4 regions of the Bacillus nitroreducens genome follow, and region 2 is predicted to be linked to each of the others. Evidence: riboswitches for the same ligand, from Rfam matches in the RefSeq annotation. Region 2 holds a riboswitch; each other region holds the start of a gene.
The links. Region 2 has a riboswitch for cyclic di-GMP ahead of ACWPVE_RS16090 (anti-repressor SinI family protein). Riboswitches for the same ligand answer to the same signal wherever they lie in the genome.
Positions count from the first base shown of each region.

Region 1 (4,217 bases), 990 kb from region 2:
TTTTTCAGTGGTCTCGAACCGTCCCCCTGTTTCATGCCCTAAATACCAAATTCAATGAAATCCCCAAAATCCTCGCTGCTTGACGCATTGAGATTCCCCTTATTTCTTTGACCTTCTGTAGAATTAGCTTTCTTTGTTCCTTTGGTAAACTTTTAACGTGTGGAATTTCCAAGTTCCCTAGTAATTCCTTTATTTTCAGCCTAGCTTCTTCATCTGTTAATCGCACGTCAGCCTCCGTTACTCCTAAGCATTCATCATTATTAGGCGTTTCATTAAAATCTCTAAATTGCTTCTGAGCCAATTTAAGATCTGGTTCAAACATTTTTAATAGAAATTGATCATCTAGTAACCCCTTAGGATAAATGCCTTGACCATAGTACCCACCACAGCTGCTCCACTTCCATTCATCTGGTCGATTTACCATCCCCGCTTTTACAGGGTTTTGGTGAATATACCTCACCACTGTTAATAAATAGGATCGCTTTTCAACAACTTCACTTCTGAACCGATCTTGAAAGAGGTGCCCTGTTGTTCTGTATTTCCCATTGTAATAACCCGCATAGCTCACACCCATTCGTTGCATCGTGGTTGAAATACTTTCGTCCCCTTCCTTCACTAATAGGTGAACGTGATTACTCATCAAACACCACGCATAAAATCTCATATTGAGTTTGAATTTATACTTTTTTAGAATATCTAAGAATAATCGCCTATCCTCATCGTCATGAAAAATCTCTTGCCGATTTGCGCCCCTCCACATCACATGATAGACGCCAGTTTTACTTATCACCCTTGCCATACGAGGCATTTTAACACCACCACACTTTCTTGTTTTACGTCATTGGACGGTTTTCTCCAAACCAAAAAATTTCCTTATACTACTTGCTTTAATTGGGATTTATCTTGTTTGATTGAGGTTTTAAATGATGAGAAAAAAATAGCGAAGTATTATTAAAAAATTGACCAGGTATGCTATTTATATCTTTGAAGGTTAGATACATCGGGACTGATTATCAAATGAATGATATAACAAATGAATTTGGGTGTTTGATAAATGAGTGGATGAATAAAGGAGCAACAACTGTGGTTTGCAAATTGCGAGGTTACTAGTGTCAAATACTTATTCTATATATTGGTTGATATTCCTTCTATTCAAAAGAAAAAGTTTTAAACAAAATGCGATTCACAAAATAAAGATATCGATTGATGCAGAAAAAAATAAATTTCTGGTAGAAAATAGGAGAACATCAGAACCGTCCCTTTGTTTCACTTTATTTCACTTCGTTCATGATGGTTTGACCATTGGAAAAAAATAGGCGAACGGCAGAACCGTCCCCCTGTTTCAACCTATTTTTTTGCGTTGTGATACTTGGTAGTTGTGCAGTGATACGTTTAGTCGTTTGATGTCATTTACGGATAGGTCGACGAACTGAACTCCGTAAGTTACGGATTTACCTTTGATATGATCTTCTCTTCTAATTATTTTTCCTTTAAGCTCAAACTCTTCACCTTGGAAAATAAAGTGCATTTTTATAAGAATATTAGATTTAATCGGAAATTCGTAAGGTGAATGGAATTTTAGTCCACCTATACTTATATCATTAATGATTCCATTAAACGTTTTATTCTTTAGAGCACTTAATGAATGATTTCCAAAATCTACGAGGGTAAAAGTGCTCTCTATTCCAGGTAACACAATTCTAAAGGTATTTCTTTTATCTACTGGCATGAATTTTTTTATTTTCTTTAACTGACTTTTTAATGATTTATTAGTATTATGTAATGACTTTATTAGCACACTTTGTTTTACTAATCTACGTTCATTACGAATAAATAGTAATAGCAGACAAACTACTATGATAGCCTGTGACAATAATATATAGTTCAAATTTTTTCACCCCACTAAATAACAAAAAGGGACTTTGGTCTTCCCAGGACATAACCTTGTCCAAATTTAACTCCGATGGATTTTGCAATAGCTAGATCCATTTCGGTTTCAAGTCCTTCTAACACTAAATTGATATGATGCGTATTCGTGTAACTTATGATGGATTTAATTATTTTTTTTTTTAGGTTCCTTATATAAGTTATACGAAAAATATTTATCCAGCTTAATAAAATCTGGGTCTAACTCTATTATTGATTTTAGATTAGAGTTTCCCTTCCCTACATCATCAATAGCAAATTTAATACCACCCGATTTTAATTTATCAATAGTCTTGAGTAAACGAGAATAATCGGTAATTGCTTCCATTTCGCTAATTTCAAAGATGATTTCTTGACTAAAATAGTTGTTTTCGGTGATAATTTTCTTTATAAAGGGCAGAAAGTTTTTGTTTGTAAGCGTAGATGGAAATACATTTAAAAACAAATAACCGTCCTTTTTTGAAAAACCTGCTGAATGGTAGGTAAGAGCAGCTTTATGGATAGACCGCGAATCTAATTCATAGAGCTGTTTTTCTGTTTTGGCAAGATTAAACGTTTCTTCTGGATTCACATAATGCGAGGTTCTCAGGAGTCCTTCATAGCCTATCCTTGTCCATGTCTCTATATCAATAATAGGCTGGAAAAAGTGTGAGAATAATTCGTTTTGGATTAAACTTCGAATCACTTTTAGTAATCACCCCTTTCTTTTTCAAATAAAAAAGATGACTACACCGAAATAAACGGGAGTCATCTTCACTCCACTACTTTCGGCAACCCGACTGCCATAGCAATTTTGCTTTAGGCTCGTGGCTTTGCGTCCTTATCTTTCGACAAGTTTGCCATTTATCGAGATAGCTTTAATAGTTATAGTACTTTTTCCTTTTTCTAGGATAAGACAAAAGTAGTACAACTTCAACAATTTTTGACATAAAAAATTAAAACACCACAAATTGCCACCTTGAAAATGTTGAATTTTGTCGAATTATGTGCGTGGAGTTCGACACATAACAACAATAGGCCGCATTATCCATATAAAATATACTGCTAGGAGTTTGACAAAGGCTATTCACCATCATCTATTCTATTTATAAAAATAGGATTTTTTGTCTGAAACTCAATTTACTTGTGGTCCAGTTCTAGATGTGGTGTATTATTAATCATATAGAATTATAGGAAAAAATAAGGGAACGCCAGAACCGTCCTCGTGTTCCAAAGTAAGGAGGTATTGCTAATTATGCAATCAATTGAGATTCATATGTTACCTAATAACGAGAGTAAAAATATAGAAGAGATGGAGCACATTGCAAGCATCGTTAACCGTGTCTACGAAACAGCTGAGGGAGGTCTTTGGATACCTGGGGCATTCCGCACGTCAGCAACGGAAGTGGCAGAGTTAACAAAAAGCGGTGAAATTGCCGTTGCTCAATCAATGGGGAAAATTGTCGGGTGTGTCCGTGTTCATCAAATTGACCAGGAAACAGGAGAATTTGGAATGCTAGCGGTAGATGAAAAACACCAAGGGTCTGGTATAGGAAGAGAGTTAATCCGCTTTGCTGAGCAAAAATGCAACGCAGAAAAACTCCGCAAAATGCAGCTTGAATTATTAGTACCCCAGGAAGGTTCTCATCCAGACAAAGTAAAATTGGAAAAATGGTATACTCGCATCGGCTATCAACCAATTCGCACAGAATCCATAGATACATCATTCCCAAGACTGGCGCAAATGCTCGCAATCCCCTGCAAATTTATCATCTTCCAGAAAGAATTAAAGTAGAACGAGTAGAACGAGGGGACGGTTCTCGTGTTCACCTAAATAATTCCAATAAGTCTACCAGCCTACTATTTTCCATAATATTTCCGTAAAACAGTGCTCGCTATGATCAAAATATAAATTAAGATTATAACGTTGGTGGGATGGGTAAAATTAGGGGAACAGTATAGCTGTCCCCTTGTTTCATGGGAAAATATAGGCGAACAACAGAACCGTCCCACTGTTTCATGGGAAAATATAGGCGAACGGCAGAACCGTCCACTGTTTCATGGAAAAACCTAAGCGAACAACAGAACCGTCCCTCTGTCTCATGGAAAAAACTAGGAGAACAGTAGAAACGTCCCTCTGTTTCATGGAAAAAACTAGGCGAACGGCAGAACCGTCCCACTGTTTCATGGAAAAAACTAGGAGAACAACAGAACCGTCCCACTGTTTCACCACTGTTTCACTCAGGGACTCGTTTGATTCTTGGGTCGGTGAAGAGGTCGGTTTCGTCTGTGCTTTTGGTTGAGAATTCGGA
Region 1 is NZ_CAXHYI020000003.1:1,526,182-1,530,398, reverse strand. It holds gene ACWPVE_RS11185 (REP-associated tyrosine transposase) at 32-808, opposite strand; gene ACWPVE_RS11180 (PilZ domain-containing protein) at 1,343-1,888, opposite strand; partial or broken gene ACWPVE_RS11175 (EAL domain-containing protein) at 1,903-2,611, opposite strand; cyclic di-GMP riboswitch class I at 2,693-2,777, opposite strand; gene ACWPVE_RS11170 (GNAT family N-acetyltransferase) at 3,161-3,700, shown strand; gene ACWPVE_RS11165 (D-lyxose/D-mannose family sugar isomerase) at 4,143-4,217, opposite strand, start outside.
Region 1: linked by a shared signal. The riboswitch ahead of ACWPVE_RS11175 (EAL domain-containing protein) and the one ahead of ACWPVE_RS16090 (anti-repressor SinI family protein) in region 2 are both predicted to bind cyclic di-GMP.

Region 2 (4,217 bases):
TTCTGTTGCTTTTATTTTTGTTGCAAATGGATTAAGTGAATCAAAAGAAAGTACTAGCAACGAACTTCCTAAAACTGCAACTAGTTACTTTAACTATTTCCTTACTGGATTGAGTATCATTACTTTAGGTATTATATTCATTCTCTTCAAAAGAAGAATGAACAAGAAATATTAAATTCAAACCTTGGTTCAAAAAATCAAGGTTTTTCTTAGATATAAACCTTCTATATATGAAAAGCATTGAGCTTTATTTTTTATTTGGAGTGGAATCAACTATGAAACAGCTTTTCATATCACTTGCAATCTTAAATATATTGGACGCCATTGCCACTCATTTTGGTATTCTTGGCGGCCATATATCGGAAGCTAACCCGTTGATGCATAACATTTATGAAATACACCCATTTTTATTTTTATCAATTAAACTGATACTCTCATTATTATTAATTGCACTCATAATTATTCGATTTCCAGTAAACAAACTAATACGCTCAATATCCTATAGAGCCACTGCGTTATATACATATGTCTTTTTCCTCCATGGCTATTGGATTTCCCAAATTATCTAATATTGGAGGAATTCCAATGTAAAAAAAAACTGTCCAAAATGCTTTCAGCCATCTATTAGTAGCAGCAAGTTAGGTGTTTGGCTTTGCCCTATATGCAATAAGGATATCACTAGTATTAGAACAACCGAAGCGGAAAAACTCCAACCCATTTGTAACTATACAAATATAGCAAAATATAATAATGTTAAAGAAAATTCTTCGTTTTCAAAATATGTATAAATAGAGTCCTATTAGGAAGGAAAAATATGGTAATAAAGATAGTTGCAATTGTTGTGGCATGTTTGATTATACTTGTTGGTATAACACAGAAGGATATATTGCTACCATTTGTTGAAAAGAGTGGAATTACTTCAATAGTAGTAAGTATTCTATTAGTTTTTATTTGTGTATTCTTTCCGGTTATTCCATTTCCAGTATTAGCAAGCCTAGTTGCTGCTGCATTTGGGGTTTTATATGGAATATTAATATCTATAATAGGCGCTATGTTGGGGACAATAATTATGTTTTTATTGATTAGATATGGATTTAGGGAATCTGCTCAAAATAAACTTAAAAAATATCCTAAAGTAAAAGAGTATGAGGTTTTTTTTGAAAAAAACTCCTTTATTGCAATTTTACTTTCGAGGCTGATTCCGATTATCCCGTCTCCAGTGGTTAATATTGTTTGTGGACTAAGTATGGTTAACATTTTGATCTTTGTAACAGCCTCCACTTTAGGGGAATTACCAAATATTATTATTCTCTCAATTGCTGGCGCGAATCTAAGTAATAATAAATGGATGTCCGTTGCAATCTATGGTACATATTTTTTAGTAATTTTAATGATTAATACAATAATTGTATACAAAAGAATGTCTAAATCTGAAATAGAACCCAAAATTGAAATATAAAAAATGCTTCAGGCGCCATTGGCCGAAGCATTTTTTATTTATTATTCATTTTCCATTTATTAAATTCCAAGAATGATCGAAATTCTTCTTTGGAAACTCCTGATTTCATGGCCTCGCGCACGAGTTTGGTCCATTCAGAATCTAGTTCTACATTGTCAGGTTCTGATTGTTCGTGGAGTAATTCGTTAACAGTTACGCCTAGTACGGCAGATATTTTTTCAAGAAACTGGATAGAAGGGTTTGATTGGAGATTCCGTTCGATTGAGCTTAAGTATGATTTGGCAACTCCAGCACGATCTGCAAGTTCAGATAGTGAAAGTTGTTTTTGTAAGCGATATGTTTTTATACGTTGACCAATCATTGTTTCTCACCTTCCTTCTCTTACCATTATAACATATAATGAAGAAATGGTTTATAATAAGAACAAAAAATAAAAAGAACTCGGTGTCATCCGAGTTCACTGTCCTCCCCATGGTTTCAACCCACAGTATCTAAAGGATGTTTGATTTGTTTCGATTAAGTCTGTTATGCTGTTTTCGTTTGGAGGAAATTTTGAATATCTTGGACGCTTATTCCTAACTCCACTGCTTCTAAAATAAGGTCGATCCATTCTTGATCTAATTGCTCATTCCTGTTTTGTACATCATTTACCATTTCATTTCCTCCCAAAATACAATTAGTATTCCAGGCAACCCAGCCGTCATAGTTCAAATAACCAACCTTAGACCTGTGACTTTGCGTCCCTACTTTTCAGTAGGTTTGCCTTTGACTGTTCATACAGTGCTGAATATCCTAGTATGTAATCCATCTATGTATAGAACCTTAGTAGTACATTTAGAAGTATAAAGCATAAAATATCTGTTATTTGTAAAAAACTGTCGACGTCAAAATATTTAAAAAAGATACAAAATAACCAGTTCGATTTGGTGATTAATGACCGTTTTACAATGTTTATGTAGAATAAACTCGGATAACAGGAAAAAAGACCTATTATTTGTTAATTGAAAAATAAATACAGTTAACTTATATGATAATTGGTTGTTCCATTTTGTAAAATTACCATAAAAATGTAAGGGAATTGTCGAACGATTTCTTATAAAACACCCTCAAAAAAATGCAACCTACCCCCAAATATGAGGATAGGTCTAAATTACATCGTATTTTGACAAAGATAAAACAATCCACCATTGATAATCTCGACAATTACTTTCGGTTCGTATTGCTCTTTTAACGCTTCTTTTTCAATTTCATAACTCTCGGGTTTTTCATCGATTCCTTCATAAAAAGAATCTAACAGGTTTAAATCTTCGTTCCAACGTTGTCTCGCTTCCTCAGCCCAGGTGTGATCTTGTGTTTCCACAAAGCCTCTTACATATTGCTGGAGGCGATTGATTCCACTTTGTGGTTTTACAAGTGGTGCAATTGTATACGTAAGATCAGGAATTTTCGGAGTGAGAGGCAACTTCTCAAGCTTTTCTTGAAAGTCCTCGACAATCATTCCATTGATGAGTTGCAAACCAAGTGACATTAACACATCTCGTTTACGGTCACATTTGTACGATATTTTTACATTTAACCCAAGCCATGGATAAAGAGGGGTGTTGCCCAGTGCACCAGTTGGTCTTTGTTGATATAACCGTATATAGCTTGCAAGTTTTTTGGTCGATTCAAAAATTTGATGCAAGCGGGGTGCCCCAAAATGAATGAAGTCACCTTTTACATTGTCAGGTGTTTCATCCCGATCCGTAATTAATGTAAGTTTCATTGGATTCGGTGTTCCACCTGTTTTTTCCACAAACGTCCAATAGAAGGGACGATTCATCAGTAGTTTATCTAAATCAACCGTTAATTGAACTGTCATGTATCCTGGTTGTCGTTCGAGAATTTCACAATGGTTAGATACAAAATATTTTTCAAGAAAATTAACGATTTCCTGTTGCTGCATGTTGTTCACCGCCGTTTCCTTCTTCAAAACTTAAAATAGAAGTTAAATTCTCCATCTTAATTTTCATTTCACCTTCGCTCCGTGAACGAAGCATAATGTCCTGGATGTGATCCTCGATATTTCCAAGGTCAAGTCTTGTTAAGATATCATCAAGTTGGCCAATGACACGTTCGAACAGGTTGATTTTTTCATATAACAATTTCAGGATATGTTCTTCCACTGTATTCTTCGTCGCAAAGTTATAAATGTGAACATCTTTTTCTTGACCAAGACGATGTATGCGCCCGATTCGTTGCTCTAGCCTCATTGGATTCCAAGGGAGGTCATAATTGATAATATGATTACAGAATTGGAGGTTAATTCCTTCGCCGCCGGCTTCAGTAGCAATAAGTACTTGGAATTTCCCTTTAAACAATTCCCTCATCCAATCCTTTTTCCCGCGTTTGAATCCACCTCTAAATGGAACAGACGAAATTCCATTTTGCTGGAGGAACCATTGTAAGTACATTTGAGTCGCTCGATATTCGGTAAAAATAATCACTTTATCATCAATTTGTTTGATGAGTTCAACGGCTTTTTCCGCTTTCGAATTTTGAGTGACTTGTTCCACCTTTTTCATCAGTTCCATTACCATATCCTCAGGTACTGCGGCACAGCCATCTTCATTCTTTTTCTCAAGCATCTTTTTTAACGTAAAATAGACAGCCTCGCGACTACTACATGCTTCTCTTTGCAAGGTTAAAATCGAGAACATACTAGAGGCAAAACCTGAAAGGTTTGACCGATAGGCAGAGATGGAATCATATAATTCTT
Region 2 is NZ_CAXHYI020000003.1:2,515,212-2,519,428, forward strand. It holds gene ACWPVE_RS16070 (LPXTG cell wall anchor domain-containing protein) at 1-175, shown strand, start outside; gene ACWPVE_RS16075 (DUF5658 family protein) at 276-569, shown strand; gene ACWPVE_RS16080 (TVP38/TMEM64 family protein) at 815-1,459, shown strand; gene ACWPVE_RS16085 (helix-turn-helix domain-containing protein) at 1,494-1,820, opposite strand; gene ACWPVE_RS16090 (anti-repressor SinI family protein) at 1,985-2,113, opposite strand; cyclic di-GMP riboswitch class I at 2,144-2,233, opposite strand; gene ACWPVE_RS16095 (YqhG family protein) at 2,610-3,404, opposite strand; gene ACWPVE_RS16100 (DEAD/DEAH box helicase) at 3,382-4,217, opposite strand, start outside.

Region 3 (4,217 bases), 1.1 Mb from region 2:
GCGTCTCGCCTCTCGTCTTGCAGCACTTTCGGAAATTGGGCGAACGGCTGATAACGGCTCACATCGTATCGGGTTTTCCAAAGAAGAAAAAGCTGCAAAAGACTTGGTGAAAAAGTGGATGACAGAAGCTGGTCTGACCGTAACCCAAGACGGTGCAGGAAATGTATTTGGTCGTAAGGAAGGTAAAAATCCAAATCTACCAGCACTTCTATCTGGTTCCCATGTCGATAGTGTTCCGAATGGCGGGCATTTTGACGGACCACTCGGTGTACTTGCAGCCCTTGAGGTAGCTGAAGCATGGAAACAAACAGGCTATGTGCCAGAACGCCCATTTGAGGTTGTTATTTTTTCAGATGAAGAGGGAGCTCGTTTTAATGGTGGCTTTAGTGGCAGTCAATCGATGATTGGTGAAGCAACCAGGGAAGAATATCTTCCGAAAAAGGACATCAATGGTGATTCTTTCACAAAGGTGATAGAAGATATTGGGCTTTCTGTCGATGAATTTTTCGCATCAAAAAGGGATTTATCAAAGCTTGAGGCATTTGTGGAAATCCATATTGAACAAGGAAAACGATTGGAGAAAGCAGGCGTCCCCGTCGGAATTGTGACTGGAATCGCTGGACCTTGTTGGTTGAAATTGACGTTTACAGGTCGTGCGGGACATGCGGGCAACACGCCAATGAACGACCGCCAGGATGCATTAGTTGCAGCTGGACAGTTCATCCATGAGGTTGCATCCCTTCCAGCACAAGTAAGTTCGTCAGCAGTTGCAACGGTTGGAAAAATCGAAGTTCTTCCAAACGGAGTGAATGTCATTCCTGGCGAAGTTCAGCTCTCCGTTGACATTCGTGATATTAAAAAGGAAACAAGAGATCAACTCGTTGACATGGTGATCGAGAAGGCTAAATCTGTATCCGCGGCCCACGGAATTGAACTTCATTATGAAGAGACAATCCGTGAAGCACCTGTTCCAATCAGTGAAGACATGCAGAAAAAGATTGAAAAGTCAGTTGTCGCTCAAGGTATTGAACCTGTGTACCTACCAAGTGGTGCTGGCCACGACTCGATGATCGTCGGTCATGTCTTACCCGTTGCAATGATCTTCGTCCAAAGCAAAGATGGAATCAGCCATAACCCAGCCGAATGGACATCTTTAAGCGACTGCGTGCAGTCTGTTCATGTGTTGAAAGATTTTGTAGAGAACTACTAAGAATTAAGGTTACTTGAAATGGGGCAGATTTACTGTCCCATTTTTTATTTGGAAGTAGATTTGAGTTTTTATGTGTCTCTACTATTATTTTGTCTGCGAGCGTTTGGCTCGGAGACATTTTTTTCGTGGTGTTGAGTATACTTCGATTTGTCTGTGATAACTTGATTCCAGGTCTTTTCTTTTCCATTTGATGCTTGATTTGTCGGCTATATACTCGCTCGGAGACACTTTTTATGTTGTACAATCGCAATTTGTCCTTGAGTGCTTGCTGGCATCCTCTATTCCCTACCTGATTCTTAAAACGATACCTTTATCATCTAAAGAATAATCGGATAATTTTGGTATTTGTAGAACTTTGTCGAATCACTTGTTAAAATGTCGAGGTTTAGTTAAAATATAAAAAACTGTAGTGCATTAGAACTAGTAACTAAATTGAAAAAGGCAAACTTATCGAAAGGTAAGGACGCAAAGCTAAGGGCCTAAGGGAAAATGCTATGGTCGCCTGGTTGCCAGAAGAAAGTATTCAAATTGATGAATCTGAATTTTCTTCAGGTTCTTTTTTATTGCCAAAAATTGGAGGTGCATACGCGTTCGAAGGGAAATATCTCAATATTTTAACGCTTTATCGAAAAATACTATGAGTCATTTTTCCTTCTACATAGCACTTTATTCACAACCACAAAACTAACGCTAATTAGTGCCGTTTTGAAAATACCTATCTTAATCTACATCCAAAGCAGCCATAACGCAGAAAAAATATATAGGGGGGTGTCATTTTTAAATGTTAATGGCTAATGAACTTTATCATGTGTTTCAGCCCATTTTAAATATAAATAAGCTTAAACCAATCGGTTTTGAGGCATTGATTCGGTCAAAGGTACTGCCAAATCCTGTATCTATTTTTAGAATGGCGAAAGAATCTGGACAACTCTATGAATTCGACTGTTTGTCTATTCGAAACGCAGTTAACACATATTGTTCCAACGGTTACACATCAAAAGAGGGAAAACTTTTTTTAAATATTTTACCTTCAACTATCTTAAATAAATCCTTCCTACCTCTCATTGTGAATCTAGTAAAAGACCACGATGTAAGAGAGCAAGAAATTGTACTAGAGATATCAGAATCCGAAAAAATACAAGATTTTACTATCTTTATGAAAAGAATAACGTTCCTGAAAAAATTAGGTTTCCAAATTGCACTTGATGATGCTGGTAGTGGATATTCTGATATAAAAAGTTTTATTGAATTAGAACCACATTACTTAAAATTGGATCGTTATTTTGCAAAAGACCTTTCAGTTTGTCAAAAGAAAGTGGAGCTAATTAGGTCTGCCAAGAAATTATGCGATGCATTTAATTGCACCGTCATTATTGAAGGTATAGAAACGGAAGAGGATTTAAAACTAGTTCGTACAATTGGAATTAATTATGTACAAGGTTACTTATTAGGTAAACCGTCTCCTTTAAAGTCCTTAGTCCTCGCTTAATCTACACTTAAGTGGCATTACATATAAAAGCATGTAGGCTTTTTTGTGAAAATAATGTAGCACATAAAATATTAACTTTACGAAATTGGAGTGTAACAATGAAACGATTAAATTTAAAAAGTATAAAAATGAAAATATTATTTGGTTTTTCCTTAGTTATTTTACTTATGGTTCTATTTACAGCTTATATTTACATAAGTATCTCTAAAAGTAATGAGCAGGCGAGAATAATTGCACAGGAAGAGCTTCCTATTCTGATTGCGAATGAACAAATGGCTCGTACGATGGCGAACCGAATTTCAACAGCACGTGGTTATGTCTTATATGGTGGAGATTATAAAGACCGTTTTAATGCCTATACAGAAGAAGGAAAACGACATGAAGCGACTGTAAGGGAGATTGGTGCTTCCGAGGAATTCGATAGTCTTATTAAAAGAACTGTGGCTTGGCGTCAATATGTGGCAGCAGAAGTATTTGATGTGTATGACAGTGGTAATGCAGAGTTGGCCCGTGAAAATTTAGCAAAAAGCGATGCTGAAGTTCGCGAAATTATGGCTGGATATGAAGATTTGGCGCTAAAAAGTCAAGAAACCATTATTCAGACAGAAAAAGAGGTTGTAGAAACTGGAGAAAGAACCCTTTTCACGGCAGCAGTCGTATCCGCTTTGGTTGTATTAGTTAGTATAGCCGCAGCGTTGATTACCTCTACGCTTATTTCAAGACCAATCATCAAAGTAATGGATCAAATGAAATTAGTAGCAAAGGGAGATCTAAGCCAAGAACCCCTACATACGAACCTGAAAGATGAAGTGGGACAATTGATTCACGCTACGAATGAGGGTATGGACAATACTAGAAATCTATTACGAAAAATAAATGGTGTGTCAGAAACCGTCACAAGCCAAAGTGAAGAATTAGCACAATCCGCTAGTGAAGTAAAAGCAGGCTCAGAACAGATTGCAGTTACGATGCAAGAAATGGCTAGGGGTGCAGAAACTCTTGCCGATAGCTCTTCTACCCTCGCATCTACCATGGAAAACTTTACTTCGAAGATGCAAGAAGCAAACTCAAAAGGTGAGCAAATCTATGATACTTCGAATAATGTACAAAAAATGTCTGAAGAGGGCAGCCAATTAATGGAGTTATCTGTTCAACAAATGGCAACTATTGACAAAATTGTGCAAGAATCTGTAGAAAAAGTAAAAGGATTAGATAGTCAATCACAAGACATATCCAAGCTAGTATCTGTGATAAATGATATTGCAGACCAGACCAACTTACTTGCCTTAAATGCAGCAATTGAAGCAGCTAGAGCAGGTGAACACGGCCGTGGTTTTGCAGTAGTGGCGGATGAAGTAAGAAAACTGGCTGAACAAGTATCTGTTTCTGTGTCAGACATTACAGAAATTGTCGCGAGTATTCAACGAGAATCAACGAATGTTGTTCAGTCTCTTCAATTAGGTTATGAAGAAGTGGCAAAGGGAGCTACTCAGGTTAAGACGACTGGAGATACCTTTG
Region 3 is NZ_CAXHYI020000003.1:1,447,980-1,452,196, reverse strand. It holds gene ACWPVE_RS10865 (M20 family metallo-hydrolase) at 1-1,210, shown strand, start outside; cyclic di-GMP riboswitch class I at 1,641-1,724, shown strand; gene ACWPVE_RS10860 (EAL domain-containing protein) at 1,992-2,699, shown strand; partial or broken gene ACWPVE_RS10855 (methyl-accepting chemotaxis protein) at 2,798-3,517, shown strand; gene ACWPVE_RS10850 (methyl-accepting chemotaxis protein) at 3,542-4,217, shown strand, end outside.
Region 3: linked by a shared signal. The riboswitch ahead of ACWPVE_RS10860 (EAL domain-containing protein) and the one ahead of ACWPVE_RS16090 (anti-repressor SinI family protein) in region 2 are both predicted to bind cyclic di-GMP.

Region 4 (4,217 bases), 700 kb from region 2:
AATATGCACTTGTGTGATGTAAATCACAGTCAAACATGAAGGTTCCCCCTATACTAAAAGTATAAATAGAATAAACAATAATACATTGAGGTGAGCTTACATGTTTTTAGCCTATTTTCTGACTGTAAGTATTATTCTAGTATGTGTCGGTTTTGCGTTCCAAATTATGAAAGGTGTTCAATCTATGGATCGAGATTCGTTAGATCAGTAATTCTAAGAGAAGCATATTGCGTACAGCCTATTAAAACAAATCATAAATAATAGGTGCCTTTCCCTTCCAACATAGTCGAGTTAGTTAGTGAGTCGATAGTGCCTAAAATTAGGTTCTAAATCAAATGTTGGGGTTTTAGGCTACCGCGCTACGCTTGGTGGCCTCTATAAAAAATGATGGATGGTACCATTCATCATTTTTTATAGAGGAGAATCACACCAACTCGGTTAACTAATATGTACCCCAATTCTTTTATACTTGTGTGTTAATAAAATCTTCGCCCTAAAGCGTTCAAAAACTCTAAATCCATAAGCATTTCTCTTTAGAACTTTGGTTGAATTATTAATTCCCTCTAAAAACCCATTTGAATATTCATAGGCAAAGCTATTTAATACTTCAACTTGCCAATTTTGTATGGTCTTTATTGCTTTAATCATTTCAGGTATCTTTGAATCCTCAATTAACTTATATAGTTCTTCCAATTCCTTTTTAACCAAACTGATACTGTTTTTTCCGTTTTCTTTGGCACGTAAAAACCAAGAACGATATGCCTCTTTAATTTCATATGCTTGTTTGAGTTCATTCGACATCTCCAAGTAACGATTTAAATGCCATTTCTCATCCTTAGTTAAGCGTTGGCAGTCTTTATGAAAGACATGTTTCATACGTTTACACTTTTTACGGTCGTAGCCATGAAATTGGTTTTGCACTCGACGTCTTACTCCATCAAGCCCCCAATAGATGTAACGACAAAAATGAAATCTATCAGCTACAATAACAGGTTTACCCAATGCCTCTTGAACGGCTGCTTTAAAGGAATGATTCATATCCATTATGACTATTTGCACTCTAGATCCGTGCTTTCTTAAGTAGTCTTTTATCGTACGTTTATAACGATTTGGTAGAATATCAATCGGTTCTTTTGTTATCCCATTCGCAATGATTAACTGGTATTTCCCTTCGCGGGTATCACCCTTGTATTCATCAATAGCTATAACTGTAGGTAATTCTTCCACCGGACGAATTTCACTTCGTGAAATTTGATCGAATCGACGTATAATGGTTGAAGATGAACACCCGTAGATTTCAGCTGTTTCCTTAAATGTTTTTCCTTTAATTGCTTTAATTGATATAGCTTGATTCCATTCTATTGAGGTACGTAGATAACGCATGACAAAAGGATTTTTCTCTGAAAAACGTTTCCCACATTCACAGACATATCGTCTACGCTTATAAAAGATTTGGGTTTTTCTTTCAAACCACTTTAAGTGTTGAATTTTTTGTATACGATAGTCATGAATTTTACTCGTCCTTTGGTTACATTTAGGGCAGCGATGTACTTTTCGCTCCATTTCAACGTACAGGCGGATAACTTCGCCCACTTCTTCAACATTGGTTAGGATAGACCCTTTTAATCCAGGAATAATCATGGTAAAATCCATATACACGCAACTCCATTCTTTAGACTTGTTTCTCGACAATTCAAGTATAAAAGAATGAGGAGTTTGCGTGTTTTTTTATGCACACAAAATTTTGTTTAAACCCCAACAAATATTATAGAGCCTAAAATTAGAGAATAAAAGAAAACGGGAGAATCTAGCTTTTCAAACTAGACTCTCCCGTATTTTTTCGTCATCAAATAAAGGAACCCTTCCATTCTATAGCAACCCAGCCGCCATAGAGAAATTCTCCTTAGGCCCGTGGCTTTGCGTCATCGTTTTTCAACAATTTTGCCTTTTGTATAGTTTGGTTTTTTCTTTACCTATGATGCCTATCTAACTGCCTTATTCAAACGTTGGTACTTACGTTGGATACTAATGGGGCTTCGGTTTAACCTTTTACCAATTACTGAAAACGGAGTACCTATCGCCACTTGCTCAATCATAGTGTGAATTTCAACGGTCGTCCACGCTCTATAGTTGACCCTCTTTCCTTTTGAGCGTTCCCCATCTACCCAATTTGGCTCAGGAACTATTGCATTTTTTTCAATTTTTGAGAAATCGACCCGTTCTTTATTGTCTTTTGCCCAATCCCAAAAATCTTCAGGTTTAATAAAGTAAAATTTGCGTGTGTTTCTTGTTGCCTTTTTGGTGTACTTTAATCCATGGTTATCAATCCATAGTTTCACAGACTTTGGATCAATTTTTAATAGAGTTGCTAATTCATGCATCGTCAATTGGCCGGTGAAAGATTTTGTATTTGAAATACCTAATCTTTTGATCTTTATCTCAACCGCTGTTTCTGTTCGCTCCAGATGGTTGGCAATGGTAGAGATTTTCATACGACCGACATTGTCCTTCAAAAACTCTATTTCCTCGTACGTCCAAGTTCTTTTCTTCAAATCAAAAATCCCCTTTTCATTCTTAATAGCACTAAGAATGAAAGGCCTTTTGATGACATACTATTATCATATCATACTATTGAACTAAAAAAACACTAGTAATTTGAAAATCATTCCAATTGTCAAGTGCTTTTTTTCATACATTTTGTCGAGATTGGTCGAATTTCGATCATCTATCATATGCTGTCACATCCTTTTACCTGCCGTCGTTTCCTGGGAAATGATGTCGGGACTCAAATAACTTGTCGGAAATCATGCAACAGGAAAAGATCCAAGCAGCAATTGCTTGGATCAAAATGAGATTATTCTATACCAGAGGTATTACTTGTCAAAATCAGTTTTGCAGTTTGAAGCTTGCCTTCACGATAAAAGCTCAATTCTATTTCATCACCTATTTTCACTTGTGAATATAAGTATTTTCGTAGGTCCATTGAACTTTTTACCTCAGTGTCATTAATTTTCACGATGACGTCGGTCATTTTTAAACCAGCTTTATCTGCTGCAGAGTTTTGAGCAACGCTTGTAACAATGACTCCCTCTTTAATATCCTCAGGTAGATCAGCATAATACATTCTTGGGATTTCGGCCAAATCCGCTAAACCAATCCCGATAAATGGACGCTCAATTTTTCCACTTTCAATTAAGCTGTTAATAATCGGGACAACATCATTACTTGGAATTGCAAATCCTAGTCCTTCAACACCACTATTTGCAATTTTTAAGCTGTTAATTCCGATAACCTGTCCTTGTGTATTTAGTAAAGCACCTCCACTATTACCTGGATTAATTGCAGCGTCTGTTTGAATAACATTTAATTCCCAGTTACCTGCAGAGGTATCAACGGAAATACTACGATCCTTTGCACTAACGATTCCTGATGTAACCGTCCTTGATAAATCAAGTCCAAGTGGGTTACCAATTGCAAATACTTGATCGCCAGGGCGGAGTACTTCTGAATCTCCAAATGGGAGAACTGCCTCAACGTTTTTTGCATCTATTTCTAAAACGGCTAGATCGGTTAATGGATCTGTTCCGATTAGTTTAGCCATTGTTTTCTCACCATTATATAAAGAGACTTCTACTTCGTTAGCATTTTCAATGACGTGGTTATTCGTAACAATGTAAGCTTTATCGCCTTCCTTTTGGAAGATAACTCCCGAACCTGTTCCACCAGGGATGTTCTGTGCATTTCCTCTGTTAAAAGGATTCTGTTGGGCTTGTAAACTGGTAATTCCAACAATTCCTTTTGATGCTTCCTCCACCATATCTGCGATAGAAGTAGCAGAGTCTTGTACAGATGTCGGTTGGATTTGTACAGGACCATTTGTCTCAATCACTTCTTTGTTCGGCTCTGAGGTTGTGGATTCGGAATTAAAATACCCTTGGAGACCATCAATTTGTGGGGCAACCCCAAGTGTTAACGCCGAACCAAGAACGCCTGCAGTAAGCATACCTAAAAAGCTTTTCCATTTCGAGTTTGTTTTTTCCTTATTCGGCTTTGATGCTCGATGCTTTGTTTCTTCTGAAACCACTGATTGCTGATAAGTCTCCCTATATTCTTGCTGTGAAGAAATAGGTAATTCTTCGTGTTGTCTTATTCCTTCAGTGACTTCCTGTTTTTCTTTGTTTTCTTCCATATAAACATTCTCATTGTCTAAGTTGTTG
Region 4 is NZ_CAXHYI020000003.1:1,817,188-1,821,404, reverse strand. It holds gene ACWPVE_RS12585 (ISL3 family transposase) at 439-1,659, opposite strand; cyclic di-GMP riboswitch class I at 1,871-1,956, opposite strand; gene ACWPVE_RS12580 (DNA-binding protein) at 1,983-2,552, opposite strand; gene ACWPVE_RS12575 (S1C family serine protease) at 2,855-4,217, opposite strand, start outside.
Region 4: linked by a shared signal. The riboswitch ahead of ACWPVE_RS12585 (ISL3 family transposase) and the one ahead of ACWPVE_RS16090 (anti-repressor SinI family protein) in region 2 are both predicted to bind cyclic di-GMP.